One region of the Sutcliffiella sp. NC1 genome, then DNA from elsewhere that is predicted to be linked to it. Evidence: riboswitches for the same ligand, from Rfam matches in the RefSeq annotation. Region 1 holds a riboswitch; each other region holds the start of a gene.

Evidence for each region. A riboswitch is a leader RNA that binds a small molecule or an ion and turns the genes downstream of it on or off. The one in region 1 is predicted to bind cyclic di-GMP.
Region 2: it holds a riboswitch for cyclic di-GMP, as region 1 does, so the genes downstream of both, O1A01_RS21900 (OmpL47-type beta-barrel domain-containing protein) here and O1A01_RS04245 (sodium-dependent transporter) in region 1, are expected to answer to the same signal.
Region 3: it holds a riboswitch for cyclic di-GMP, as region 1 does, so the genes downstream of both, O1A01_RS21455 (anti-repressor SinI family protein) here and O1A01_RS04245 (sodium-dependent transporter) in region 1, are expected to answer to the same signal.
Region 4: it holds a riboswitch for cyclic di-GMP, as region 1 does, so the genes downstream of both, O1A01_RS07275 (response regulator) here and O1A01_RS04245 (sodium-dependent transporter) in region 1, are expected to answer to the same signal.

The regions. Positions count from the first base shown of each region.
Region 1 covers NZ_CP115153.1:847,678-855,153, reverse strand. Annotated here, with positions in the region: gene O1A01_RS04270 (spore coat protein) at 1-13, opposite strand, end outside; gene O1A01_RS04265 (hypothetical protein) at 187-393, shown strand; gene O1A01_RS04260 (spore coat protein) at 390-689, shown strand; gene O1A01_RS04255 (methyl-accepting chemotaxis protein) at 749-2,500, opposite strand; gene O1A01_RS04250 (pyridoxal phosphate-dependent decarboxylase family protein) at 2,518-4,155, opposite strand; gene O1A01_RS04245 (sodium-dependent transporter) at 4,184-5,539, opposite strand; cyclic di-GMP riboswitch class I at 5,696-5,780, opposite strand; gene O1A01_RS04240 (MBL fold metallo-hydrolase) at 5,880-7,268, opposite strand; gene O1A01_RS04235 (ABC transporter substrate-binding protein) at 7,358-7,476, opposite strand, start outside.
Region 2 covers NZ_CP115153.1:4,194,895-4,202,370, forward strand. Annotated here, with positions in the region: gene O1A01_RS21900 (OmpL47-type beta-barrel domain-containing protein) at 1-4,894, opposite strand, end outside; cyclic di-GMP riboswitch class I at 4,977-5,071, opposite strand; gene O1A01_RS21905 (Calx-beta domain-containing protein) at 5,537-7,476, opposite strand, start outside.
Region 3 covers NZ_CP115153.1:4,106,386-4,113,861, forward strand. Annotated here, with positions in the region: gene rnr (ribonuclease R) at 1-1,960, opposite strand, end outside; gene O1A01_RS21450 (alpha/beta hydrolase) at 1,994-2,728, opposite strand; cyclic di-GMP riboswitch class I at 3,135-3,242, shown strand; gene O1A01_RS21455 (anti-repressor SinI family protein) at 3,274-3,411, shown strand; gene O1A01_RS21460 (helix-turn-helix domain-containing protein) at 3,507-3,827, shown strand; gene O1A01_RS21465 (LPXTG cell wall anchor domain-containing protein) at 4,099-4,713, opposite strand; gene sipW (signal peptidase I SipW) at 4,743-5,366, opposite strand; gene tapA (amyloid fiber anchoring/assembly protein TapA) at 5,347-6,186, opposite strand; gene O1A01_RS21480 (TasA family protein) at 6,317-6,958, opposite strand; gene O1A01_RS21485 (helix-turn-helix domain-containing protein) at 7,207-7,476, shown strand, end outside.
Region 4 covers NZ_CP115153.1:1,397,863-1,405,338, forward strand. Annotated here, with positions in the region: gene O1A01_RS07225 (hypothetical protein) at 1-783, shown strand, start outside; gene O1A01_RS07230 (ATP-binding protein) at 683-1,486, shown strand; gene fbpA (Fur-regulated basic protein FbpA) at 1,497-1,685, shown strand; gene O1A01_RS07240 (DUF6011 domain-containing protein) at 1,686-1,841, shown strand; gene O1A01_RS07245 (dUTP diphosphatase) at 1,862-2,533, shown strand; gene O1A01_RS07250 (RusA family crossover junction endodeoxyribonuclease) at 2,523-2,933, shown strand; gene O1A01_RS07255 (hypothetical protein) at 3,105-3,569, shown strand; gene O1A01_RS07260 (hypothetical protein) at 3,584-3,760, shown strand; gene O1A01_RS07265 (IDEAL domain-containing protein) at 3,788-4,135, shown strand; gene O1A01_RS07270 (hypothetical protein) at 4,132-4,362, shown strand; gene O1A01_RS07275 (response regulator) at 4,390-4,746, opposite strand; cyclic di-GMP riboswitch class I at 4,809-4,895, opposite strand; gene O1A01_RS07280 (hypothetical protein) at 5,679-5,855, shown strand; gene O1A01_RS07285 (hypothetical protein) at 5,897-6,064, shown strand; gene O1A01_RS07290 (DUF3954 domain-containing protein) at 6,123-6,293, shown strand; gene O1A01_RS25340 (aspartyl-phosphate phosphatase Spo0E family protein) at 6,301-6,468, opposite strand; gene O1A01_RS07300 (XtrA/YqaO family protein) at 6,692-6,892, shown strand; gene O1A01_RS07305 (hypothetical protein) at 6,889-7,476, shown strand, end outside.

The sequences.
Region 1 (7,476 bases):
TTTGTTCAGACATGTTACACACTCCTTTATCAAACATTCCTACTTTAATTTCCCCATTTATATTGTCATCTTCCACAATAAACAAAAAATTCTCCTTCCATAAGTGGTTAAAATTAACTAATAGAAATTGAATAAGTTTCATTTGAGAGAAGAAAGATTAGAAATGTTAAGGAAAGGAGACCGACAATGAAGACAAAATTAGCACTACATGAAGCATTAGAAGCACATGAACTACTAAATTTTAAAAATTTAAGTATAACAAAATCATTTACGATGAGTGGACTTGTTCAAGACGAACAATTAAAAACGATATTAAATCAAGAGGTTGAATCTGGAACAAAGTTTATTCATCAATTACAGAACTTTTTAACAGATCGGAGTAATGAGGCATGAATAACATAATAAAAAAATTAATGGGGATGGGCGGCATGACAGACACGGTTATTGCTACAGATTTCCTCGTCTCTACAAAGGCTGCTGTTAGAAACTTAGCTTTCGCCATTACCGAAACAACTACTCCAGAATTAAAGAAAGTACTGCGTGAGGAATTAAGAAATGCGGTGAAGACACATGAGGCGATTTCCAATTACATGATTAAAAAAGGAGTTTATCACCCGTCTAATCTGGAAGAACAAATAAAAGTAGATATGCAAATAACAGAAACTGCATTAACACTAACCGAAAAATAAAAGAGAACATTTCCTATATTCGCTTTTATGCGCGTAATAGGAAATGTTCCCGAGTTTTTCTAATTAGTAGCGTTAAATTTAGCCATCGTTGTTTTTAATTCTACCGCTAAATCGTGTAACTCCTTAGCTGCATCTGATAACTCATTGATGGATAGTAGCTGTTCCGTTGTACTCTTTTCAATATCAGAAGTAAAATCAGCGTTTTGATGAGCTATTATTGTTAACTCCTCAACAGATGCAGTAACTTCTTCTGTGCCTGCTGATATTTCTTGCGTTGCACTAGAAACACTTTCAATTTGCGCAGATATTTGATCGGTGAACTGCTTCATTACGTGAAAAATTTCACCAGTTTGATTAGCAATTTCGGATCCCTTTTCTGCCTCCAATGTTCCTTTTTCCATCGATGTGACCGCATTATTCGTATCTGCTTGAATTTGTTCAATAATTTTTTCTATTTTACTAGTAGATTGGTTAGATTCTTCTGCAAGCTTTCGAACTTCTTGGGCTACTACAGCAAAACCTTTTCCATGTTCTCCTGCTCTGGCAGCCTCAATCGCCGCATTCAACGCTAGAAGGTTTGTCTGAGCTGAAATACTAGTTATTACCTCTAAAATACTACTAATTTCATCGGAACGTACTTTCAATGTATTAATAACGTCGCTAGATTCTTTTACAGTGTTATTAATCGTTCGCATTTGCTCCACGACACTTTGAATAGACGTTAAGCCGTCATGAGCGTATCTTTCCATATCTTTCGATAATAATGATATATCTTGAGAGGAGTTCGCGATTGCTTCAATTTCAGAAGCAATTTGTCCCATCGCTCCCGCCGATTCCATTACAGACTTTTCTTGCGATTGAACACCGGCTGTCATTTTATTAATGTTTTCACTTACAACCGTAGAAGTATCAATTGATTGTTCACTAACTTTTTTAACTAATTCAGAAGAGTGTAATACCGTATTGGACGTTTCCCCAATTTTATTCATCATCGTTTTTAACTGTAGTGCCATTTCATTAAACGCTTCGTTCATTTCTCCTAAATCATCGGCTCTCGTTGGCAAGTCAATGTTCAAGTTGCCATTTTTCATCTCGTTAATTCCATCCATAAGATGGCGTAACGGTTTAAATAGCATACGAATTCCGATAATTTGTACAACGATAATAACGATAATTGCTGGTATTAGGATAATGAGAGATTTAAAAATAAATTCACTTGTACCATCCTTTACCATACTCGCATCTACATCAATGGCGAAAAAAGCAAACGAATCCCCTGATTGGTTACTTATTGGATAAAGAACAGTAACCCAAGTACCTAATTCATCCTCGTACACTGGGGAAAACGTAATACGATTTGTTTCATTTAATTCTTTTATCGATTGAACGACAACTGCTGGATGTTCGTATATATCGCCAGCCCCTATATTAAATTCTTTTAACGCCTCTATTAAGTGCGAGGGGATTGCAATAATTTTGGAAGAATTACCATCGACTAGCTCTGTACTGAAAATATATGCTTGTGCAACATTTGGATTAGTTGATGAGATGTAATCAAATAATGAAGTTAACTCTTGTTGCGCTGGATCTTCATAACTAGAAGCTTGAGATGCCGCTTGAACAATAGTAGTTTCAATTTCATCCGCCCAACGAGTTGCTAGCGCCTCTGTTTGCTTCTCTAATTCGGCTACTAACACATTTCGTTGAATTTGGATACTGCTTACCATTAATACTGTACCAACAAGCAATAATAACAACGTTGTAATTAGTATAGACTTTGTCGCAAAAGATAGTTTTTTAAGTTTAGTCAAGATGCTTTACTCCTTTTTTATACGTATAATAACTCGTACGATTTTTCGTGTATGTTCATATGCTCCTGAAGGAATGCGATATAACGCTCCACTTCCTCTACTGTTGTATAAGGGGAGATACTAAAAAACTTATGAGCATAAATAGAAACATTTTTATTAGAATTAGCCGCGACTACTTGACGTTGCTTTTTCGTATTTCCGAAGAAAACATGCTCCCTAGCTATGCCTGTTAGTTCAGCAAACTCTTCATTATAATGATTAATTTCATTAATTTCTTCCAAAGTTAACATACCGTTCAACTCTTCCTTCCAGCGGCTATTAGTAGGATAGAATCGGAATGTCGTAATTGGTGATACTTCATTTGTTATTTCAACATTGTTAAATGCTAATTTAAGAGTTTTTCTAAACCGTAAATTTACTTCAATATAATTAGCTAATAAACGTTGATACCCTTCCATTCCGAGCGCTAATAAGGAAGCGTATATGGAGATAGCACTACCCATTCGAGAACATTCTAGCGTATAACTTGTATGATAACTTCCGTAACCTCGATTGCCAACGTAAGGGGTTTCTGATGCATCTAAATCTACATATTGTAAATTATTTTTATCTTTTATTAAGAAAAGACTCGTGATGTAAGGAGTTTGACCTAGTTTATGAAAATCAAATACCATGCTGTCTGCTAAATAAACTTTACTAAACTTCGTATGATAGTTTTGTAACACATGTAAAACATCACTATGTAAATTTAGCGGATTTGACTCAAATGAATATTGGTTGAAGAACGTATACATTCCCCCCATCGCCGTATCCGCATGAATATAAATTGGCTGAAGATCGTATTCTTTTTCCAACTGTGTCGTAATTTCTTTTATCCCTTCGATGTTATCAATGCCAAACGTATCTGTCGTCCCCATCGTTGCTAACACATATAAAGGTATTCCACCGAATTGAATGATTTCTTCCATTTTCTCCTTCAAGTCATCCAAATTCATCGAATGGTCATCATTAACTTTTACACGAATCATATTATTAATGCCGATACCTGTTGCCTCGACAGACTTATAGAGACTATAGTGAGATAACTCTGAACAGAAACAATATAAATTGTTCGGTACCCCTATTTTATTGGACTGTGGAAAGCGCCTAGTTATGGCAAGTCGTAATGAGTTGAATACCGCACCTTGGCCCCCCCACGTCGTATAGCCAGCACTTTCGTTCGAGTCGTAACCAACTACTTTAGATAACATACTCGTAATCTTCACTTCTGCACTAGCTGCTGCTGGACCTTCGACATCCCATAAGCTATTACCGTTCGTTAGAACCATTACTAAATTTCCAATAATACTAGCGATGTTTGGAAGTGGTGCAGCATTCGCTACATAACTACTATTTACAAAACGATGTCCTTTAACAAGCTCTAACAGCTCGTCAATCGTATTTTCCATTGATAAGCCCGCACTCGGTACCGATGAATGTTCCATAAGACGATTATAATAATCCTCACTGTAAACCGGCATTTCACCTAGTGTTAACTTAGAAGGATCTTTTAGTTCATCTATTTTTGATAGAATCGTTTGAACATAGTTTCCTAATTCCTCTCTCTGTTTCTCGTTTCCGTCCACACTTGGAAACAACTGTTGAAGTTCACTCATTGTTGTCATATTTTTTACCCCCATTTATTTAAAAGAACCACTTTAATACACCAATAACATCTAAGAACACAATAATAATGGCAACAGGTGTAAAATATTTCAATAAATAATACCAAACGTTAAAAATACTAGCTCTTATATTAGATCCTGCTCGCAATTCATCCATCAATTCACTTTTCGATACTTTTAATGGAATAAAAATTGCTAGGAGTAACGCTCCTAACGGCATTAATATGTTACTAACGGTAAAGTCGAACAGATCAAAAAATGTTTTATCAAAAATAGTTACATCTGCCATCACTCCATACGATAAACAGGAAGGAATACCAACGATAAAAATAAGTATTCCAACAAGCCATGTTGTTTTTTTCCTTTTGCTATTATCTTTTTTCGTAAAAGCAGCCACAATAATTTCAATCATAGAAAATGCCGATGTTAAGGCAGCAAATAAAAATAAAACTAAAAAGGCAAGAAAGAAAAACATTCCTAACGGTAACTGTGAAAACACCGCCGGTAATACAGCAAAAATTAAAACCGGTCCTGCATCTGGTTCCAATCCGAACGAAAATACACCTGGAAAAATAGCTAGTCCCGCTAAAAGAGCAATCACAATATTAATGATAACGATAGATAATGCTGAAAACGGAATATTTTGTGTTTTAGGTAAATAAGAAGCATATGTCACCATGACGGATACCCCTAAAGAAAGGGTAAAAAACGCCTGGCCAAGTGCGAATAAAATACTTTCTGACGTTAGTTTAGAAAAATCAGGAATCAGTAAAAATTTCACACCTTCCAACGCTCCATCTAAACTAAGGGAGCGAAAGACGATGACGATAAATAATACGAGTAAGGCTGGCATCATTATTTTACTAGCCTTTTCAATTCCTTTTTGAACACCTTGTGATACAACAAGTATCGTAATAAACATAAATAATAGTTGGCCTAATAGAGTCCAAAACGGCTTAGAAATTACTTGACCAAAAAGTGGTCCGTATTCAGCTTGAGATAGACCGTTCAAACCGCCTGCGAAAACTTCTATTATGTATAGAATGATCCAGCCCCCAACAACACTATAAAAGGACAATAGTAAAAAGCTAGTGAACACACCTAGTTTTCCGATCACATTCCATTTTGAATTTGGGGCAAGCTTCGTATAAGTCGAAACTGCATCACTTTGAGCTTTACGACCAATTACAAATTCTCCGACTAAAAGTGGCAATCCTAGAAATAACGTAAATAATAAAAAGACTAGTAGAAATGCTCCTCCTCCACCAGTACCCGCTACATAAGGGAACTTCCAAATTGCCCCTAAACCAATTGCTGAGCCAGCAGCGGCCCAAATAAAACCAATTTTTGTTTTCCAATGCTCTTGTTGTGTCAATTACTTTACCTTCTTCCTTTAAAACATTAAACAGCGATAGATACCATTCTATTAAAATACTACGGATACTCCTTGATATAAAATCATAAAAAAATGCCCACCTAAATAAGGTGGACATTGATGATTAGCAGATCAAAAATAAGTATATCCAGCCTGTTCGGTAACCCGGCGACCTTAGAGGTATCTCCTTAGGCCCGTAGCTTTGCGTCTCCACTTTTCAATGGATTTGCCATTATCGTAGGTATCTTCTTTTTTGCACCATTAAGTATAACATAAGTATAATCGGCATGTTGACAAATATGTTTATAAGTCTTTAGAACTAAAATAAGCATCTTTACCGTTACTTATTAACTATATCACCTATTTCGTATACTTCCCCATAAGCCGGTAAGAGCTGTTGCCCATTCTTTGGTTTCAATCTTTCAGGATAAAAGCTATGAAGGGGTATGAGTACTTTTGGGTCAAGTTCATCAACAATATACTTTAAATGCTGAGGTAACGCATGCCCTCCTGAACTTACTTCTACTCTTTCTAAAGAAAGTAGTGATAATATTTTCTCTAGATTATGGAATGCCGGGTCATAATCACCTAAAGGAACGCCGTTGGAGTGGATGTATACTCCATTTTCAACGTGTAGATCAAATAATTCTATTATATTCTCATAACTGTTTTGAACGAAATATCTGCTTGGATTCTCATTAATTTTTTCTTTATTTATGAGTGGATATTTTTCCAACAATAGTTTTTGCCAATCGAGCAGCTTGTTTTCTCTTATCATAGTTTTTAGCTCTTCTGATTCGAATATGTAAAAGTGACATTGTGGTAAAAAAGTATGAGCAAGTTGCGCTGTTTTTATTTCTAGAACCACTTTTCTTTTAGCCTCTTCTCCTGCTTTACACATACCGTTAATGCGTTCCATATTTCGATGGTAAATATTAAAAATACCAATACCCTCTGACTCTTTTAACATTTGTGCAACATTAATTTGTAGCTTCGTTTCCGTAAGGAGTTTATCTGGCAATTCATTGTTACTGACTAAAAGATGTTCCGCTAATTCCTCTTCACTTTTTAATGTTGTTCCTTCGATAATAACTGCATCATACCTTAATTCTTTTGCCTTTTGTAAAAACTCCTCCATCACCTCTGGTGAAGAGCCGTGCAATCTAAAATCACCTGTATAAATAATTTTTGCATCAGGAGTTTCTAGATGAAATGCGCACGCCCCGATAACATCATGATCAACAGAAAGAGGTGTTACTTTTATTTCTCCTATATGAAAAGATTGATCGTACTCACAAGATTGGTACGACCTTACACCAGGTACACCTTCCCCGATTAATTGTAACTGATTATATAGATTTCGAGATTGTTCCGTCATATAAACTGGAATAGAAGGATCAATACATCCGATAGCTCCCATATGATCTAAATGCAAATGAGATATTAAAACAGCTGTTTTTCCCTCATATTCTTCCGCTGAAATAACATTATCACTCGCTAAGTGCTTCTTATTGTATATTCCTTCAATTTTCGGTATCATACGTAGCTTTAAGTAGTCTCGAACTATCGCACTATTACGCACCTTCACTTGTCCGTCAAAAATAGCTGTCCTCGGGTCAAACGTTAATCCAAAGTCAAAAATAACACGCGATTGCCCGTATTGTAATTGAATAATGGTACCGCCAATTGTTTTTAATCCACCAAAAAATTGAATCAACGTTTTACTCATTCTTCGACATCCTTTTCTTTTATGTAATTGTATTCGAAAAAAGAGGGTGTCCCACTTATCATTGGGACACCTTCTATTATATGTTTTTATTAGTTTCCTAACTCGCGATCCGCTGCTTTTTCCGCAGCTTCTAATCCTTCTTCCACTGTTAGTTCACCTAGGAACACTCTGTCGATTTCTTTTGCAACAGAATTTTTCAATCCATAAG
Region 2 (7,476 bases), 1.6 Mb from region 1:
AAAGAGCATCAAAGGCATCATAAGTTAATGTTAATTCTGTACCTAATGCATACTCATCTTCGTAATCCCAGCTAACAGCAGGAGCTGTTTTATCAATCTTTACGTATTCCGTTTTTGCAGCTTCCACATTGCCTGCTTGATCGACACTATAGTAGCTTACTTCGTATAGACCTTCTTCTTCAAACGTAATGTTTGTGCTCTCTACATGTTCGGATTCGTCAACTGATACGTAAGTTGTTGATACTCCACTTAAACTGTCCGTTGCAGTTAGTTGTACAGTAAACGCTTTTGTTAACCACCCATTTACAATGTTTGAAGTTGTTTCTGGAACTGTGAAATCAAGCTTCACTTGTTCTGTTTTCACTTCTTCTACATTTCCAGCATTGTCAACGCTGTAGTAGCTTACTTCATGGACGCCTTCTTCTTCGATTGTGAAGGATGTACCTTCTACAAAGTCAGAACCATTTATAGAATAGTTAGTAGCAGCAATTTCACTAGTACTTTCCCCTGTTATTAATTGAACTGTGAATGGTTCATTCAACCATTTGTCTAAAATGTTAGAAGAGGTAACTGGTACTGTACCATCAATTTTCACTTGTTCTGTTTTCACTTCTTCCTTATTACCTACAACATCCACACTGTAATAGCTTACTTCGTGAACACCTTCATCTTCGATTGTAAAGGATGTTCCTTCTACAAAGTCAGAACCGTTTAAGGAATAGTACGTAGTTGCTACTCCGCTTTTTCCATCAGTAGCAGTTAATTGTACAGTAAACGCTTCTGTTAGCCAGCCATCTACAATGTTCGAAATTGTTACTGGAGCTGTGAAATCAAGCTTCACCTGCTCTGTTTTCACTTCTTCTATATTACCAGCGTTGTCTACACTGTAATAGCTTACTTCATGAACGCCTTCTTTGGAGATAGTAAAGCTTGTTCCTTCTGTAAATGCTGATTCGTTAATAGAGTAATAGGTGTTACCTACACCACTCTTACTGTCTTCAGCTGTAAACTCAACCGTATAAGCTTCATTCAACCATTTTCCACTACTTATGTTTGAAGCCGTTACCGGAGCTGTTTGATCGATTTTCACTTCAATTGTCTGAACTTCTTCTTTATTCCCTACTTTATCAACAGAGTAAAAGGAAATAGCATGAATCCCTTCGCCCTCTATTACAAAACTGTTTCCTTCCACAAAGGCACTATCATTAATAGAATAATAAGTGTTTGCTACTCCTGTATCTTCATCTGTAGCAGATAAAGTAATCGCAACTGATTCATTTGTCCAATTTTCCGATGCATTGATGGTGGTAACCGGTGGTACTGTATCAATGATTAATTTTGCTAAAACGATATTGGAACGTGCTGATTCACCAAATGAGTTACTGTAAGAAGTTACAACATATTCATGGTTTCGATAAGATAAATCCCTAACTGTGTAAGATAGGTTGTTTACCCTTTCTGCTATTAAAACAGCTTCTCCATCTATTAATTCATAAATATTATAGCCATTTGCATACGTAACAAAATCCCACAAAATTCGCGCACTCGTATCACTTAATAAAACTAAGTTTGCTACCGGTGGCTCCATAATTGGATAAATGATCGTTTCTGTAATTCTATTTGACGGTTTAGATTCCCCAAACCTTGTATTAAAAGAAGTAACCTCAAAAGAATGAGTCTCCTCTGTCAAGTTGTGAACGGTGTAATTTCTCGCTGTACCTTTATAAATCAATTCTCTGCTCTCATTATTTACCTTATACACACGGTACTCATTTGCCCACGTGGCAGTTGGCCATGATAACGTAACATTATTTGCATTTACGACCGTGCCAGTAACTTGTGGTGACTGTACAGTCGGCCATACTAACGTAAAATCGAGAGTGCTACCTTCTGGAGATTCATCAAACCGGTTACTATAGGAATGAACAATATACTCGTAATTTCCTTCAGGCATATTAGTAAAAGTAACGGAAGTACCTGAAACCGTTCTTTCTAATACTAACTCTTCACCAATGACCCGATATACTTTATAGTTGTTAGCAAATGTTGAAGCACTCCACTTTAATACAATATCATTACCATTTGAAATACTATTCGTTAAATTACCTGGTGGCTGCATTGTTGGATGAATAAGTGTAAAGGAAATAGTTTCACCTTCATGCGACTCACCAAAGCGAGTACTGTTCGAGTGAACCACATAATCATACTCCCCTTCAGGCATATTCGAAAACGACGTTACAGTACCCGAAACAGTTCTTTCTAACACTAACTCCTCATTAACAACTCGGTACACTTTATAATTGGTAGCAAACGAAGAGGCATTCCACCTTAAGACAATATCATTTCCGTTATTAATACTATAGGTTACATTTTCTGGTGCTTGCATTGTCGGGTGAATAAGTGTTAAAGATACTTCACTTCCCTCACCTGACTCACCAAAGCGAGTACTATTCGAATGAACGATATATTTATGCTCACCTTCAGGCATATTACTGAACGTAGTCGCAGCACCTGACACCGTTCTTTCTAACGCTAGTTCCCCATCAATAAATTGGTATACTACATAATTCGTTGCATATTCCGCCGCATTCCATCTCAACACAACATCGTTTCCGTTGTTAATAGAGTATGTTACGTTTTCTGGTTTTTGCATTTCTGGAAAGACAACTTCTTGAGTAACTTCGATACCTTCTGCGGATTCTCCGAAACGATTGTTAAAAGAATGCACAACATACGTACGCTCCCCTTCCACTTCGTTTGAAAGAATAGTAGATAAAGAGTTCACTGTCCTTCTTAACTCCTTCTCTTCGCCTACCACTTCGTAAATACGATAGTTATTCGCAAAAGGCGCTGATTCCCAGCTTAATACTACATCATTACCGTTTTGCACTCTTGATGTTACAGTATTTGGGGCTTCCATCGTCGGATGAACGATCGAAATTTTAACTTCCGCTCCTTCTGGAGATTCTCCTAGTAGAGTGGAGGCAGAATGGACAACGTAATGATAATTTCCTTCTGGTAAATTAATAAAGGATAATGCTGTACCAGTGATAGAATTTTTCAGAACTCTTTCACCATCAATGATTTCGTAAATGTTATACCTTTGTGCGTATTGGACACTTGACCAAGTTAAACGAATATCGTTTCCATTACTAACGCTATGCGATAGATTAGTAGGAGTGGCCATTGTTTCCCCATTCATTGTTACCTTTAGCACTGAACCTTCTAGAGATTCTCCAAAGCGGCTAGAATAAGTATGAACAACGTACGTATATTCACCAGGTAAAACATTTGAATAAGTAACATTTGTTCTAGATGTCGTACTTTTTAAGATTTTCTCTCCGCCTACAACTTCGTACACTCTATAATTGGTTGTAAATAATGCTGCATCCCAATTTAATGTAAAGCTAGTTGGATTATTTATAGACTGAATTAAATTTTCTGGTGGTTTAACAACTGGGTGTTCTAAAGTGAAAGATAATTGACTGCCTTCTTCGGACTCTCCAAACCTAGTAGAAAAGGAATGTACTACATATTCGTAATTTTCTTCTGGCATATTTGTAAAGGTTACATTAGTGTTCGTTCTTGTGCTTACCAACACCTTTTCTCCATCTACAATTTGGTATATCTTATAGTTATTTGTATTAGGTGTAGTATCCCAGCTTAAAGCGATATCATTTCCATTATTTATTTTATAACTAAAGTTATTCGGCGCATCCATATCTACTTTTTCTACCGAGAAAGTAACAACACTACCGTCCACCGACTCACCAAAGCGGTCACTAAAGGAATGTACCTCATACACATAGTCACCTGCAGGCATAACAGGATAAGTAACGCTTGTACCAGTTACGGTACTAACTAAACTTTTCCCTTCATCGTTAACTTGATATATTTTATAGCTTGTTGCGTAAGGGACAGTCCCCCAAGATAAAACAATATCGTTATAGTTCTGGATTTTGTAGGTGAAATTAGCTGGTGCTGACATCGTGATTTCACTTACATTAACATTTAGCAAACTTCCTTTTTCGGACTCTCCAAAGCGATCATTGTTAGAACGAACTTCGTATACATATTCACCTGGAGATTGATTTGTAAATGTCACTTTATTATCAGTAACAGTGCTTTTTAAAACTCTTTCATCATCTAATATTTCATAAACATGATAATTTTTTACGAAAGGAATAGCATCCCATTTAAGTGACACATCGCTTCCGTTAACTAATGAATACGTAAAATTTTGTGGTGCTGTCATTAACGGATAAGTAACTTCCACTTCGACTATATGTGATAATGATGATTCACCATATAAAGAATGTGAAGCAGAAACAGCATATGTATACAGTCCTTCAGGGGCATTATTAACTTTGTATGTAGTTCCAGCTTCAGTTGCTATTAATGAAGCATCGCCTTCTGAGGAAATTTCAAAAACATGATACGATTCTGCATATGGAGAAGCTTCCCAGTTAAGTACAATATCGTTACCGTTTTCCACCTTATGAGTTATCGTCGATGGTGATTCCATAGTTGGATATGTAACATCAACACTAACTGGTGCACTTGGTCCAGATTCCCAATCTCCATTTAATGTAGAAATAACATATCTGTAGGACCCTTCCTCTAAATCATTCAAAGTGAAATTAGCAGCTGTTGTTTCCCCTAGTAATATCAACTGCCCTTCTGTAATTTCATAAACATGATAGCCTGTTGCTCCGTGAACAGAGTTCCATACTAACTTAACATCATCTGGCGTTATATATTCCGCATCTATATTACTTGGAGGTAACATATTGTTATCGGAATTGGCAAACGCATCTACAACTGGAAGTAACGATTGAGCAACCATAAGAAATAATGCTAATAACGTAAACTTCCTAAAAAACGATTTTTTCATCCTTTTGTCCTACCTTTCATTATTTTTGACCAAATAAAAAAGAACCTTCTACAAGGTTCATAGGTTAGGAACTATGATTCCTTGTGGCAACCGGCTGCCATCCACGTGTTATTTATCACGCAGAACAGGCCCTTGGCTTTGCGTCTCATAGTTTCCTATGATTTGCCTTTTTCACTTGGTATTTATTACTATAATAATAGGATAATAGATTTATCAGGTTAAATGAATGGGTACTTTAGACTATATTTTATCTAAAAACTTTTTTAAAAAAGAGTAAATAGACTTAACTTTTTGGCTAGAATAATAAAACATACCAAAACACTTCAAAATACAGGGATTAATCCCTATATTAATTCAACATAATTTCTATCGTTAATAGATAAAATGAATGTTTTAGTTTTGGGATTATTAAAAAAAGAACTTCTTGAGTAACTTCGACCTTCTTCAGATTCACCGAAGCGATAATTTCAAAAAACACATTCTCTCCTTCTGTTTCGTTTGAAAGAATAGTGGTCAAATAAATCACTGTCCTTATTAACCCTTTTCTCCACGCTCTATAACTTCGTAAATTCGTAATTTATATGTTTATCTTGGAAGGTGTACCAGCAGAAATTCCCCTATGCCTTCTTTTTTTCACGGAGATTAAGGTACTTGAATGGAAACTATTCCACTTCTTCCTATGTAATTTGCTGTTACCGTGATCGTCATTCCTGGCTTGGTACTTGGCGATAGGGTTATCGTTCCTGACGGATTTACCGTGGCATAAGAGGAACTTCTTGTATAGCTGGCTTTTTCTGTTAGATCCTCTGTGCTGCCATCGCTATAATAGCCTATCACTTTGAACTCTTTCGTTTCTCCTGGACCCATCTCCACCGAGACTTCTTCGAATGCGATATTTTCTAACGCTACACTAGTATCTTCTACTGTGATTTCCTTTGTTCCACTTTTTCCTTCATATTTGGCCGTTACTGTAATCGTCATTCCTAGTTTTGTACTTGGCGATAGGGTTATCGTTCCTGACGGATTTACCGTGGCATAAGAGGAACTTCTTGTATAGCTGGCTTTTTCTGTTAGATCCTCTGTGCTGCCATCGCTATAATAGCCTATCACTTTGAACTCTTTCGTTTCTCCTGGACCCATCTCCACCGAAACTTCTTCGAATGCGATATTTTCTAACGCTACACTAGTATCTTCTACTGTGATTTCCTTTGTTCCACTTTTTCCTTCATATTTGGCCGTTACTGTAATCGTCATTCCTAGTTTGGTACTTGGTGATAGGGTTATCGTTCCTGACGGACTTACCGTGGCATAAGAGGAACTTCTCGTATAGCTGGCTTTTTCTGTTATATCTTCTGTGCTGCCATCGCTATAATAGCCTATCACTTTGAACTCTTTCGTTTCTCCTGGATCCATCTCCACCGAAACTTCTTCGAATGCGATATTTTCTAACGCTACACTAGTATCTTCTACTGTAATTTCCTTTGTTCCACTTTTTCCTTCATAATTGGCCGTTACTGTAATCTTCATTCCTAGTTTTGTACTTGGTGATAGGGTTATCGTTCCTGACGGATTTACCGTGGCATAAGAGGAACTTCTTGTATAGCTGGCTTTTTCTGTTATATCTTCTGTGCTGCCATCGCTATAATAGCCTATCACTTTGAACTCTTTCGTTTCTCCTGGACCCATCTCCACCGAAACTTCTTCGAATGCGATATTTTCTAACGCTACACTAGTATCTTCTACTGTGATTTCCTTTGTTCCACTTTTTCCTTCATATTTGGCCGTTACTGTAATCGTCATTCCTAGTTTTGTACTTGGCGATAGGGTTATCGTTCCTGACGGATTTACCGTGGCATAAGAGGAACTTCTTGTATAGCTGGCTTTTTCTGTTAGATCCTCTGTGCTGCCATCGCTATAATAGCCTATCACTTTGAACTCTTTCGTTTCTCCTGGACCCATCTCCACCGAAACTTCTTCGAATGCGATATTTTCTAACGCTACACTAGTATCTTCTACTGTGATTTCCTTTGTTCCACTTTTTCCTTCATATTTGGCCGTTACTGTAATCGTCATTCCTAGTTTGGTACTTGGTGATAGGGTTATCGTTCCTGACGGACTTACCGTGGCATAAGAGGAACTTCTCGTATAGCTGGCTTTTTCTGTTATATCTTCTGTGCTGCCATCGCTATAATAGCCTATCACTTTGAACTCTTTCGTTTCTCCTGGATCCATCTCCACCGAAACTTCTTCGAATGCGATATTTTCTAACGCTACACTAGTATCTTCTACTGTAATTTCCTTTGTTCCACTTTTTCCTTCATAATTGGCCGTTACTGTAATCTTCATTCCTAGTTTTGTACTTGGTGATAGGGTTATCGTTCCTGACGGATTTACCGTGGCATAAGAGGAACTTCTTGTATAGCTGGCTTTTTCTGTTATATCTTCTGTGCTGCCATCGCTATAATAGCCTATCACTTTGAACTCTTTCGTTTCTCCTGGACCCATCTCCACCGAAACTTCTTCGAATGCGATATTTTCTAACGCTACACTAGTATCTTCTACTGTAATTTCCTTTGTTCCAC
Region 3 (7,476 bases), 1.7 Mb from region 1:
TTGTATTTGGCAGTTCCACGAACATACCGAAGTTTGTAACAGAGCTAATAATACCGTCGTATTCTTCGCCGATCTTATCTAACATATACTCCGCTTTCTTCAGCTCATCTGTTTCTCTTTCCGCATCTACTGCTCGACGTTCGCGGTTAGACGTATGCTCGGCAATTTCCGGTAACTTTTCTTTCCACTTCGCTTGCGTATCTTCGTCTATTTTTCCTTCAATTAAATAAGTGCGGATTAAACGATGCACGATTAAATCTGGATAACGACGAATTGGTGAAGTGAAATGAGTGTAATACTCTGTTGATAGCCCAAAGTGGCCTAAGCTTTCTTCGTCATATTTCGCTTGCTTCATGGAACGAAGCATGACAGTTGAAACAACCATTTCTTCTGGCTTTCCTTGAACCGCTTCGATAATTTCTTGAAGTGCTCGTGGATGTACAGAGTTACCTTTTCCTTTTACGACATATCCAAAATTCGTAATAAACTCGAAGAAACGTTGTAGCTTTTCTTCTTTCGGATCTTCATGGACACGGTAAATGAATGGGACGTTTAACCAATGGAAATGCTCAGCAATCGTTTCGTTCGCTGCTAGCATGAACTCCTCAATTAAACGCTCCGCAACTGAACGCTCACGGAGCACGACATCAGTTGGGTTTCCTTCCTTATCGACTAGAACTTTCGCTTCTTTAAAGTCAAAATCGATTGCACCACGTGTCATCCGTTTAGTACGAAGAATTTCAGCTAGTCTTTCCATTTCTTCAAACATCGGCACTAAACTTTCGTAACGAGAACGTGTTTCTTCGTCTTTATCAACGAGAATTTTGTTCACATCTGTATACGTCATTCGTTCCGTTGTTTTTATCACACTTTGGAAAATTTCATGCTTAACTACTTCACCTGAAGGGTTTATTTCCATTTCACATGATAACGTTAAGCGATTTACTTTTGGATTTAAAGAACAAATACCATTGGATAAGCGATGCGGTATCATCGGAATAACTCGGTCTACTAAATAAACACTTGTACCACGGTCTAACGCTTCTTTATCAATAGGGGAATCTTCTGTTACGTAATAAGAAACATCGGCAATGTGTACACCTAATTTATAATTTCCGTTATCTAATTGCATTACCGTTACAGCATCATCTAAATCTTTCGCATCAGCACCGTCAATCGTAACGATCACTTCGTCACGAAGATCGCGGCGGCCTTTCATATCTTCTTCGCTAATTTCGTCTGGTACAGCAATCGCTTGGTCCAGCGCTTCTTTCGGAAAATCACCAGGTAATCCGTGCTTATGAATAACGGAGAGAATATCAACACCAGGATCATTTTTATGCCCAAGTATTTCAACTACTTCTCCTTCCGCACTTAAACGTCCTTCTGGATACGTTGTAATTTTCACGACAACTTTATGACCTTCTACCGCTCCACCTGTTGCTTCCTTCGGTATAAAAATATCACTCGTTACCTTTTTATCATCAGGAATAACGAAACCGAAATTTTTGCTTTCTGTATATGTACCGACTATTTGCTTCACACTACGTTCTACAATCCGAATAACGGTTCCTTCTTGTCGAGAACCACCTTCTGCACGCTTGTTCACTCGTACGAGAACGATATCTCCGTGCATCGCATTATTTAGCTCTGTCGGTGGAATAAACACATCCTCTAAATCAGCTTCTTCCGGTACAACGAAAGCGAACCCTTTTGAATGGCCAACTACTTTACCACGAACAAGGTTCATTTTTTCTGGTAACCCGTAACGATTACTTCTCGTACGAACAACTAACCCCTGTTCTTCCATTTGCACTAACGCTTTGACAAACGTTTTAAATTCCTCTGAATCTTCTATTCCGAATGCACTTTCTAACTCACCCGTAGTTAACGGCTTATAGGCCTCTTCTTTCATATAGGAAAGAAGCCGCTCTATATGTTCTTGAATCATTTCTTCCATTTCCCATCCCTCCTTTTAATTGTCTAATACACCTTACCAATCTAATGACTCTAAAAATTCATAAACATCTTCATGTAGTTGTTCACGCTCTTTATCTAGCGTAATGACATGACCTGATTCTTCATACCATTTTATTTTCTTATTGTCTGCCTCCACTGCATTGTAAATAATGTTCGCACTGTCTGTATTAATCATTTTATCGTGGCGTGCTTGAACTACAAATGTTGGCGAGTAAATCATATCGACATTGTCACGAACGTCAGCGATTAATGCTTGTAGCTCTTTTAACGTATTCATCGGAGCAAAAGCCTTCATTTCTTGTTCAATCTGTTCTGGTGTTTTTCCTTCTCTTCGCTTCCATTCACGAGCATACGCTAAAACACCTTCATACATTACTTCTTCACTTTTTATATACATTGGTGCGCACATTGGGACAATACCCTTAATAGGTACAGTGTAACCTAATTTAAGAGAAAATACGCCTCCAAGAGACAAACCAACAGCTGCAATTTGCTCATGACCCTTATCTTTTAAAAACTGATAAGCTTCCATTACATCTTGCCACCAATCTTCCGGGCCTGTATGAACAAGTTCTTCTGGCGGAACACCATGTCCTTTATATTGTGGTGCATGACATGTATAACCTCTTGTTTCTAAAAATCGGCCTAACATGCGAACATCGGCTGAATTTCCTGTAAATCCGTGTAATAGTAAAACCGCTCGTTCCCCGCCTTCAAACGTGAACGGTTCTGGTAACTTCACTTTCATTGGGACATCCCTCACTCTTTATTATTATGTATAGTATGCTCAACCATTTATAAGTAAAAATTTATCCTATCCAAAAAGAATATATTACCATAAAACGTTTTGTTACGCATGAAATATGGTGCTAAACGAATTACTAGTAAAAAAGTAACAGCTTCGCAATCCTATTTATTTTTATGTGGGTAACAATTTGCCTAACTTTAAGTTTCAGACTATTTCGACAAAAGTGGATAAAATTATTTTTCTCCTTTTTAGTAAAAAATTAACATTTAATTCCTCTAATCGTTATCATATCAAGCTTTAGAGAGATTTATCACTTTTTTACTACTTCGACATGTATCTTCAACATCTTTAATATGGTTGTTTTATAATAACTTTGGACATATAGAAAAAGTAGTGCGACTATTGATTCAGTCAAAGGCAAACTTATTGAAAAATAAGGACGCAAAGTCAACAGGTCTACGGGAGATAAACAAAGAAAGAGAAAAAAATCTGCTATGATGGCTGGACTGCCTGGGATACTGATTGTATTTTAGGAGGGAAAAAGTATGGGGAATGGGGTACTAGAAATGACTGAGAATCTAGATAAAGAGTGGATTGAACTAATATCATCTGCGTTAGAATTCGGCATTAGCGTGGAAGAAATTAGAGAGTTTTTACATAACTATCCGAACACCTCTCTTTAGTTCGTATAGTTTTATTTTTGTTTGAAATATCAAACAACACCTTCGATATATGATATAATAGAAAAAGTTAGAGATAGAGAAAGAAGGTGACTACTGTGATCGGCGAGCGCATCAAAAAAATTCGTGAAGAAAAGAAATTATCCATGTCAGAACTAGCAGAGCGTGCAGGGGTTGCTAAATCTTATTTAAGTTCCATCGAACGTAACTTACAATCGAACCCATCTGTACAGTTTTTAGAAAAGGTTTCAGCAGTTTTAGGCGTATCCGTCAACAGCCTTCTACATGAAGAAGTAGACGAAGGAGCCATCGATTCAGAGTGGGCTAACCTAGTAAAAGAAGCTATGAATTCAGGTGTATCAAAAGATGAATTCAAAGAATGGCTAGAATTTAATAAATGGAAAGCAAGCCAAAAATAAAAGCGTCGATAGCAAAATGCATCGGCGCTTTATTATATGACTCGGTCGATTTTATAGCTCTTTACATAAAGAGTAAGCTGTTTCTTTCTTTCGTATTTAGTTGGTTGATGACATAATGCTACGTATTCCTTTTGAGAAGTTAAGTCTGTTGAACAAGTTGGACAGATCCATCGGGAGAATTCTGAGCTGGAGTAGGATGGTTTCGTGCAGGTTGGGCAGGTTTTGGTGTACACCTTAATTTCTCTCCTTTAAAAGAAATAACTTTAAAAATTTATTTATATTGCATTTTTCGTTTTTTTCTATTACTTATTATTAATATAAATGTACCTATAGTTAAAATAATGACACCAATTAAAATAATATCTAAAATGTTTGTAGCTGTTTTAGGTAACTTTACACCATCCACAGGGCTAACTCCTCCAAGTGTACCTTCTGCATAAAACTTAAATTCTACTATAGATGCTAAACCTTGATACTCATTTCCCTTTTCATATGGAAACTCCACTTTAAATAACAATTCATCCTTTCCACCTGATACAATTTCTCTTGGATTTAACGCTTTAAAATCTTCAAGACTACCATTAAAAATCTGTCCACTTTTATCTGAAATAGATAAAATAAGAGCATTATAAAATTTTTCAGAACCTGAAACTAAACTTGCGGACGAAAGATATTTAAAATCTTTCGTACCGCTATTTGTTACTACTAAACTTCTTTCTGCCCAATCTCCTGGTTTCATGTTATCTAATTCAAAAAGTATTTTTTCGGGTGAAGTCCTTATATCTATTTCATTTTCATTAGAGTCAGCAAGAACAGAAGAAGTAGCCGATTGTATTATTAGTATTAGTAAAGCACTATACATGATAAGTTTTACTATAGCATTCATACCGTTTCTCCCTTCCCTTAAGGGCTTAACTAAACTTTTGGCGGTGTATCCTCAATTGGAACAGTTAGTTGTTTACTATTTTTCTCGATCTCATTTATTGCACTCTTAATTGTTAAACCAGCATAAAGTACGAGTAATATACCTGGAAGGACCATTAAAAGTAAGCTTCCATTTTTAGAATTCGCAAAGTTGATAAAATAACCAGCATATGGGATAGTGAAGCCGGTATACTGTGCAACTACATTTTCAGACAAAACAGGCGCGGAATCTTCTGCATTATTACTATCGCCTTTAGTTCGATACATTACATGTTCTCCACTAGTAACAACTTCTGTAATTCTATGAGTAATTAATTTCTCTGTATCTGCTTTAAATGTAATAATATCCCCTTTTTCAAAGCCTTTCATATCTACATCAGGCTTTACCGCAATAACGGATCCTGTTTTTATTTCTGGCTCCATTGAACCAGATAAAACAGTTTTTAATTGATAGCCTAAAACTTGTGGTTCTCCTCCAGCAGCTTTGGAGGATATTACGAGAACAGCCATTAAAATTAAAGTTGCAAATAAAGTAAATGTCACTAAACTACTAAACCATTTTTTTATATTTTTTAGACTAAATAGGCTTTTAAGCTTATCCTTCACTTGATTCATCTCCTTCATGTTCCTTTTCTTCATCTATACTCTGATTCTTAGGTTGATCTGAAGATATCTCTTCTTCAGTTTTTTCATCGTCACTTTCTTCTGGAGGTATTTCTTCACTTTTTTCTTCTTTTTCTGGCTCTGGTTCTAATTCTTCATCCATTTTTTCTTCTTTATTTTCTTCCTCTTCATTTTTTATGTCTTCATTCGGTTGTTCTTCTACTATTTCTTCCTTTTCCTCTAATGACTTATCTATTTCATTCTCTTCTTCTTCAGCTGCTCCCTTAATATCTTTCTGTTTTTTACACTGGACTTTCACTTTTTCACTCCACACTTCTTTTCTATTAATATAGTCCTTTTCAAATCCAGGTCTTTGTAGAGCTTTGAAAACGTACCATCCTTCACTTTCAGCTTGATAAGTTAAGAGGACAGTCCCCCCTTTAGGGATCGGTTCAATCCAACCTGAAAAAATTCTATCACCATGTTTTAGTGGATTCCCATTTTCATTTAATTCAGTGTAATAAATCTCATACTCTGTCGCTTTAGACATATCTAATCCATCATTTTTAACTACCACACCGATTTCTTCAGGAGGACAACTATGTACAACTTGAGTACCTCTATTAGGAAAAATAAGATCACTTCCGTCGTACCAATCTGAAGCAGTAGTGATCCTAGTGTTTGTTTGTGAAGTGTCACTGTAATAGGCTAGTGTTCCATTTGTTAAATATGATAGTGAAATAATTGATACATAATAAATAGCAGCTAATTGTAAAATGATTAGAAACCCTTTGTTCTTTTTACCAAACTTCCTTAATCTAGAGCTCCTCATTTCAATGTTAGAACCTCCTTTAATGCTTTTACTTTCTATCATGAATATACAATTAGATTTATATATTTATGATAAAAAATAAATGGTGAAAGGTGAGCTAACCCCACCCTTCCCCAATCTATCTAGTTTCTTATTTTATAGTTCCAGCTGTTTGGTGAGCTTCGAAGTTCCAGAAGAGAGTCAACTCAGCATCTTGGAATGTATTTTGATCTTCAGTATTATCTACAAATTCAAACACAACAATTAAGTCATCTGAATCCCCAGCTGCAAGGCCGCCCCTTTCTCCATTTACTTCACCTAGCCACGGTAAATTTACGTATAGATCATTTGCTACTGCATCAGGAAGACCATCTGCAGCTTTTAGTTCTGCTAAAGTAGTAGTAGTTATAACATTGTTTGGCCCTACAACGATATTACCTAGACCATTCTTATCTACGTTTGTCATGAAATGTACGAGAATATGCTCACCTAAGTCTCCTCCTGTATACTTGTCGCCATATTCAACAGTGTAATCTGTATGAATATCAACTCTAGAGATATCTAAAGTACCGTCATTTGAAAGTTCAAAAGCTCTTGGCATAATATCTCCTGGTTTAATGTTTTCAGCACGAATTACATACTCTGGATTAATGGATAAATCTAATGTACCCGATGCAAATGTGTTAGTTGTTGCTACTGTGTCACTAAAGTACGCATATGTACCTCCACCAATTAGTGCTAAACCTAGTGCTGCTGAAGCTACCCCTAAACCTAATTTCTTTTTTAAACTCATTCTTTTTCCTCCTATACCCCTAAGGTAAAATTTTTAAGTTCGTTGTTCTCTTTAACGAACCTTACAATACGAAGTATAAAACACTTTGTTCGTTATGAAAAACGCCAAATTAGTTCGTTTTTTCGCAATTGAGAACATTTTTAGGACTTTTTCATTAGTTTTCTCTCATTTACTTAGTTTTTTGTTTTTTATAATGAATTAACTGTACGATATAATGAACAAAAAGATATATAGTTAGGACGATGTGTATGATTGGTGACGAGATAAAGAAACTTCGTAATAATAATGGACTTAGTTTAAGTGAATTAGCGGAAAAATCAGGTGTTTCAAAGTCTTACTTGAGTCAATTAGAACGAAATTTGCAAGTAAACCCTTCTCTTCAATTGTTAAGTAAAATTGCGACATCATTAGATACCGATATAGAAGAATTACTTAATAAAAAGAAAAAGGTAAGTGGGCCAAAAATTACGCTAGATGCTGAATGGCGACGGCTTTTATACAAAGCGATTTCTGAGGGG
Region 4 (7,476 bases), 550 kb from region 1:
GCTGGTCAGCACCTTACATCGGTAAGGGATATTGCAAAAAATATCGGTTGGTATGAGGGGGTGAAATGGCAAGAGCCTAACCCAAAGACAGTCTCGACTATATTATCTTGGTTAGAGAAACAGTCCATGATTAGCATAGATAGGGGTAAGGGTAACAGGCAATACACACTAATAACGTTGATAAATTGGGAATCTTACCAGTCAAATAGCGTTGAGGGTAACAGTGAGGTAACAGACAGGGAACACCTCGTGGATATAAACAAGAATGATAAAGAATGTATTAAAAATGATAAAGATATTGCTGCTGCCACTAACGCTCATGCGACAGAAGACAGTGACGGGGTGCCTACGACCGACCCATTGCGTGGTGATCCAGTGCCGTCTGGAGAAATATCACATACTTCTGAGCAAGCAATTAAAGTTCTTCTTGATCGTTTTATACAACTTAGAGCTTACGGCTTTGACTTCTCCCCAGCGGATGAGCGAGCTGCCTATGAAATATTAAACGCGAACGTCCCGATAGAAGATGCCTTGCTATACCTAAAAGAACGCTTTGACACTTATAAACCAAAACACTCAAGAGACAGGATAAATAGCCTTTCATACTGTGTGGGATACATCTTGGACAAGCATCAACAAAAATTAGATTCTCAAAAACTAGCGAAAAGGAGGATACAAGAACATGGCAACGCAAAGCATGGAGGAAATACTCAAGAGGCTCCAACTAAAAACGAGTCAATTACAGGCGGAAGAGTCGGATGGATCCGTAAAACACAAGTATGACTGCCCAAAATGCAAAGATGAAACAGGTTATATTGGCCAAGTGGATGGAGTAGAAGTTTGGGTACGTTGCACTTGCATTACTTGGAGAAAAGCTAATCGCTTGATGAAGTCCAGTGAAATAACCAACGAATTTAAGCGACTTGGCTTTCAAAATTTTCATACCGATGATAAGCCAGACGTTATCAAGGACGCTTATGAATGTTCACGTATGTATTATAAAAACTTTGAATCTATCAGGAAAAGTCGTCATAACAGTATAGCCTTATTGGGTCAACCAGGTGCAGGAAAAACTCACTTATTAATGGCGATAGCAAACAATTTCATACAGAAAAAACACGTCCCTGTCTTGTATTTTCCTTTCGTTGAAGGGTTTGGAGACCTGAAAGATGATTTTAATGCACTCGAGGAAAAACTGGAACGAATGAAAAAGGTAGATGTCTTGTTTATCGATGATTTATTTAAGCCAGCTAGAGGAAAACCGAGAGCAACCGATTGGCAGATTGAACAGATGTATGCAGTTATAAACTATCGGTATTTGAATCACTTACCAATATTAGTTTCCTCTGAACTTTCAGTTGATGAACTATGTGACATCGATGAGGCATTAGGTACACGAATTTATCAAATGTGCCAGGACTACACAGTTGTTATTAAAGGAGATCGTAAACAGCTAAACCATAGATTAGTAGGAGCACCAAGCTAGGGAGGAAAACATGAGTACATTGCTTAGACAGAAACGACAAGAGAGAAGAGATTATTTAGTTAACGAACTAATGAGATACGGTTATTTTAAAACACCTGTTGGAAAGCAACTCTATGAATTAAATCTATCAGAGTTAGAGCAAATTCATATAAACGTTAAATGCAGATTCGGAAAAGAAATGACAAGGGAGGGAAAATAAATGAACTGTCCAGTGTGTAATAGACCACTGAAAAGTCAAAAGAGCATTGAGAGGGGTATTGGTCCTGTTTGCGAAAAGAAGGCTAAGGAACGCGAAAACGAGCCTCCTGAAGGGCAACTTTCCTTCGTTGAGGAGACGGTACTAGTTATTAAATAAACCACGAAAGGTTGGAAACTATGAGTCTAGAAAAAATGTTAGCAACACAAGAGCAGCTAGATAATCGCATTATAGCTGAAAGAGGAATCGTGTGGACTGATGAAGAGAGATTCCGAAATACATTAGTTGCATTGGATGTAGAGATTTCTGAATTTGCAAACGAGGGTTGCTGGTTTAAGGTTTGGAGCGATGATCAAGAGCCAAGAACATGGTTTCCGAATGAAAGGGATGTATGTGATTCGTGTAAAGTTGAACCAATCTTCATAGAAAATAAAAAAATAGTTGGACAATGTGAGGATTGTGACGGGTGTGGAGTTCATTTTCATAACCCACTCCTTGAAGAATATGTCGATGCAGTACATTTCTTTTTATCAATCGCAAATCAAAAAGGATGGAAAGAACATTTATATCTTCACGAGGAAGCAATACTCGAACTTGAGGAAAAAGGCTTTGATGGGGGTATTAATGGTGTTTATTTAGAACTCAAGTCCTTCATCGCCAAAATGTCACATGATAAAAACGAACCTAACTTCTTTCTAACATATTCGAAACATGAGTTTTGTTTTAGAACAGCATGGTTTCTCTTTATTGCAATCGGAATGATTCAATTTGGCTTTACATTCGAACAGATTGAGGAAGCATACTTCGCCAAAAACAAAATGAATCATGAGAGACAGGACAATGGCTATTAAACTATCAATTCCTATTGAGCCAATGGGAGCCGTAAGAATGACGGGAAGAGGAAAGTTTGTTAAACCCAATGCCCAAAGGTATCTAGCTTACAAAAGCTTTATCCAGTGGAATGCCAAACAGCAGTTGAAGGAGAAAACACTACTGGATGGTCCAATAGCAGTAGAAATATGGTTTACGATGCCAATACCGAAAAGTTGGAGCAAGAAGAGGCAGGCTGCAGCATTAGGGGAATATCACATCAAGAAGCCTGATGCAGACAATTTAGTAAAAGGTGTTTTCGATGCACTAAACAAACTTGCTTGGCATGATGACAATCAGGTATCAAAAGTGACTGCAATCAAACTATACGGTGAAATTCCCGGAATTGATATTACTGTCCAGGAGTTGAAAGGAACATGAATGTAATCATATCAGATATTCGAACTGATTGGATGAAAAAAGAGGACAGGATAATGACATGTATGAACAGATGCTCACTTTATAATCACTGCTCGAGTCGTTTCGGTACTGATTGCAAAAAGCTAGGTGGCTCGGAGATACCGAAAATAAGGCAAGAAAGAAGGTATTGGTATGCTACAGGGTGTTTGCGTAAAGGCGGATAGTTCGGAGCTCTTGAAGGATGGAGAGAGGTATTACCTCTTTCCGAATGGCCCTGAACATTATTACGTATCAAGTTTCCCTAATAAAGATGCTCACAGAGGTTGTTACCATGCTGAACGGTTTGAAATTGTTGCTAATCACGAACTACATAAAGAAAAGCTCTATAAAGCACAGCTAGTGTATCGTGAGCAGGGTTACAAAGGAGTGGAGCTAGGGGAATATTTCCTCAAGGTAAAAGGAACACATGCTAATTTTTACAAGGATTCAGAGCTTAGTAGATTAAGAGGTTGTTTCCCATTGGATTGGTTTTCAAACTTTGAAGAAGTTACCTTAGATGATTCTTCCTATGAGGTTTTAAGCATAAAAGAAGTTGATCTTGAAGAAATGTTTGTGGAACCAGAGCCAACGGAATATGAACAACTAAGCCTATTTTGAAAGGAAGTGAGTACATGTCTCAGGATAACAACTCACAACTAGAATGGCAGAAGCAAGTGTTACGAGAAGAATTAGTAGAATCGGAGAGTTTCAATGAGCTTAGAAAAAGTATCACTGATAGAGTTAGTCAAACTATGCCAAAACGGAAACGAAGAGGCGTTGCAAGAATGGAAAAGACGTTGGGAAAATGATTTTCCTAAAATGGGGAGGGAATCGTAATGAACACCGAGACTATCAAACTGGAAGACGGTCAATTTCAAAAAGGTGATTGGGTAGAACTTTCACATATTAGCTTTGGTTATAATCCAAAAGCTAAGGGTTCAGTAGGTTTTGTTTCAATTGTTAAGGAAGATGAAAATATTGCAAAGGTCGTTTTTCTAAAGCATGGAAATGGATCAAGAATTAGAAGAGTGGAATGGGTTGATATAGAAAACCTCTCCAAAGCAGAACCTTCACTGGAAGAAGTCGATTTACACGTTCTAATCGATATAGCACTTGCTATGAACGACCAAGAGTGGTTCATGGAACTAACGGAACGCTTACCAAAGGAGTTGGTTGGCTGGTGAAGATAAAAGCGGAGTTAAAAGCTGAACAATATATGGCGTTAGCGGTTGGAGGACTATTACGCGAAGGTATGAGTGTTACTGAAATAACAGCACTTGCTAAAGGATGCGCGGAGAAATTTGAAACTGATAAAAAGGTAGAAAAATTGCTTACTAGTGTTAAAGATAGAGACCTATCTTACGAAGTTCAGGGCAACTTGATAAAAGCTGATTTTGGTCTAAAGATATGATTCGAGAGAGTGTGCGCTCTCTCGAAATTAAGAGCTAATCTGATCAATTGTTGATAATAAATCATCAAAATTTGGTTTCACTATAAAAGCATTCGCACCAAGACCTTTTGATTCATCAACAAGTGATTCGTAGCTTAGTGAAGAGCAAATAACGACTTTAGAATTTGGATCTTGTTCTTTTATCTTTTTTAGAATTTCTAGTCCACTCATACAAGGTAAAGTAATATCCAACAAAGTAATATCAGGACTAAATTCTTGAAGCTTTTCAATAGCTTCCTGACCGTTAGAAGCTTCAGCAATTACTTGATAATCACCTTTTTCGACTAGCCTTTTAAGTAATTTGCGCATAAATTTGGAGTCATCAACTATAAGAACTTTCTTCATAAGTACCACCTTTACTAAATTAGGCAAATTAGAAAAGGTAAATAAAATACAGGACATGAAATCCTGGCAACTCGGCCACCATGACAAGTAATTGTTTTAGGCCCGTAGCTTTGCGTCTTTTACTTTCGTAAAATTTGCCCTTAATAATCTATCGACATAAATGTAGAAATATGTAGAAAAATGTAGAAATAATATTCATTGGTTATAAGGGATTAAGTGATTTGAGAAACCTTAGACAAAAATTACGACATAAAAAGACCACCGAAAAAGATGGACATTTATTGAGATTTTGATTTCGTAATTAAAAAATTAGTAAATAATTTAACTAGTATTGAAACCAGTAGTAAAGTAAGAAAAGAGTAAAAGTAATTCCAGTTATGGAGTTTGTAGAAGTCAAAATAAACGAATATCGGTATTCCTACAAAAGATAGAATTTAAAAAAATACAGTTGTTGTTATCAAATAAATTTTCCACTTTCCAAATGTCTGATAAAACAAAGTAATTATTACAGGTACAGTCAAAAAATCTACTGCATTCATTGTTTTTAGAGCCGTGATGAATTGGTGTGGATAACTCCACCATCCATAAAAGCTTCCAAGTTCGTTTACTATTCCAACCAAGATAAATGAGAATAGGAAAGCAATGGTGATAATTTGAATTCTTTGCTTATCCATGAAAAGTATTAATAAAACTAAAAATAACAAATTTATTATTACTATAAACCACCACTGTCATGAGAATAAATCGTGGTTTACCCAGTATTCTGTTTCAATTCTATTTGCTTGCTTGTTAAGCTCTTGTAATTGTTCAAACATTTTATAACCTCCTACAATTGAATTATTTCCAATATCGGAATATAAATACAGATTAAGTAGGAGCAAAAAAAATTAATTAATGCGCAGTTCTAGAAAAAGGTGAAGGAGTAATACTAAGTGATTGGCAAGGTTAAGGTTTGGTATATGACAGAAGAACAACGACTTGAATATATAAAAAAGCATCCAATTAAGCCAACCGAAAGACCAAAGGGGACGTCATACTCTGATTTGAATTCCTACAGTGAAAGAACCAGAATAAGGCATGCTGGGAATCGAAAAAAGAGAAGAGCATAAATAAATCCATTACTCACCAAACTGTAAACGAGGTGATAAACATGGATTGGGTTAACAAATTAGAATTAACAGAAATTAAAGTCAAGGTAATCAATATGATACTAAACAAAGAAGATGGGCATTATGAAGAGCATCCAGCACAACTTAAAGAGGATTTAATAAAACTGGTAGCAATAATAGAAGCTAACGAACCTACAGTACCAAAATAAAAAAGCCAGGATTTCTCCTGACCCAACCAACTCAATTATAACATTAGGAGGGGTCCTGGTGAACGGAAAATTAAAGGCAGAAATAGATCTAACAAATAATAAAAAAATGTATGTGATAAAAGACGGTAGATTAATAGAGCATGACCTACCTGAATATGGTGAAATATCTGTTATTGTACTTGGCGGGAAGGTTGATCGTTTAGAAACGACAAACAAGAGAAAGATTTGATTTATTACTAGCTCACTCTTTGCTTCTGATATTTAATTATTAATTTATCAAGTTCTTGACTACATGAAATGGTTCTGTTGTCACCCAAACCGAATTGTGATGCTAAGGTTAACATATTCTTTCTTACGTAATATATTTTTTTCATTAAATCGTTTAAATTATCGCTATTTTGCATAATAATTATACTCCTTAAAATATACAAAAGTAATGGTGGGAATAGTTCAAAAGTATTATTGCATAACTCCTAGGATAACGATAGGTATTCGACAAAACTAGTTATTTATAGCCTTTTTATTACAAGAATAGATATTTTTTGCCTAACGGAAAAACCGAGGGCACTAAATGAGCGCATTAGCGTTTGTTTGGTGCTCTTTATTTTATTATTGGAGGTTGTAATCATGAGACTGGAAAACATTGAGATTAACCGTAGTACAAACAAACTAGAAGTTGATATAATGGAACTAAAAGGAAGTTTCGCCATTGTAGTTTGCGATGGTAAGGCGAAGATAACAAATTTACCCGTGCATGGAGAGACAAAGATAATAACCCACCAGGGGAAGGTTAAGCGGGTCAAGTTTGATGAGGGGGAAGAATTTTGAGGGTTTTTATTTATGTAGTGACTAATTTCTATATATTTCTTATTTCTGGTACTTTAATTTATCACTGGATTAATACTGGTATTTACTATCGTTATATAGTAATCGTTTTAGGTATTATGATTGTTGTGCCTAACCTAATTGTTTTTTTGTTAGAAAAGGTACTTGACCGTCTATTATCTTACTTGTTTAGAAGGTATGAAAAGAGAGTAATGGAAAATTATAATTTATTCAAATGGATGGGTGAGTTGAATTGGATTGGGTTATTCGGAAATTTAAAGAATATAAAAGACTTTGATAAGAATACAATCCATAATAATTTTGAGAGAATAAAAAAAGAGATAAGAAAAGAATATCATACTATTGATAGACTAAAATCATTACAATTATATTTAGAAGTGAAAGTGGAAAGTCCCAAATTAGTTACTTTAAATTCGTCTATTCAAACAATATTGATTGCACTAATTACCTCATCGTTAGTTGGGCTTGTTAATATCAGTAGTATTGGAGATTTAAAGTTTTATTTGTACTTGTGCATTGTTGGTATTGTCTGGATCCTATTGTTATTTTTCATGGCTTCAATAAGC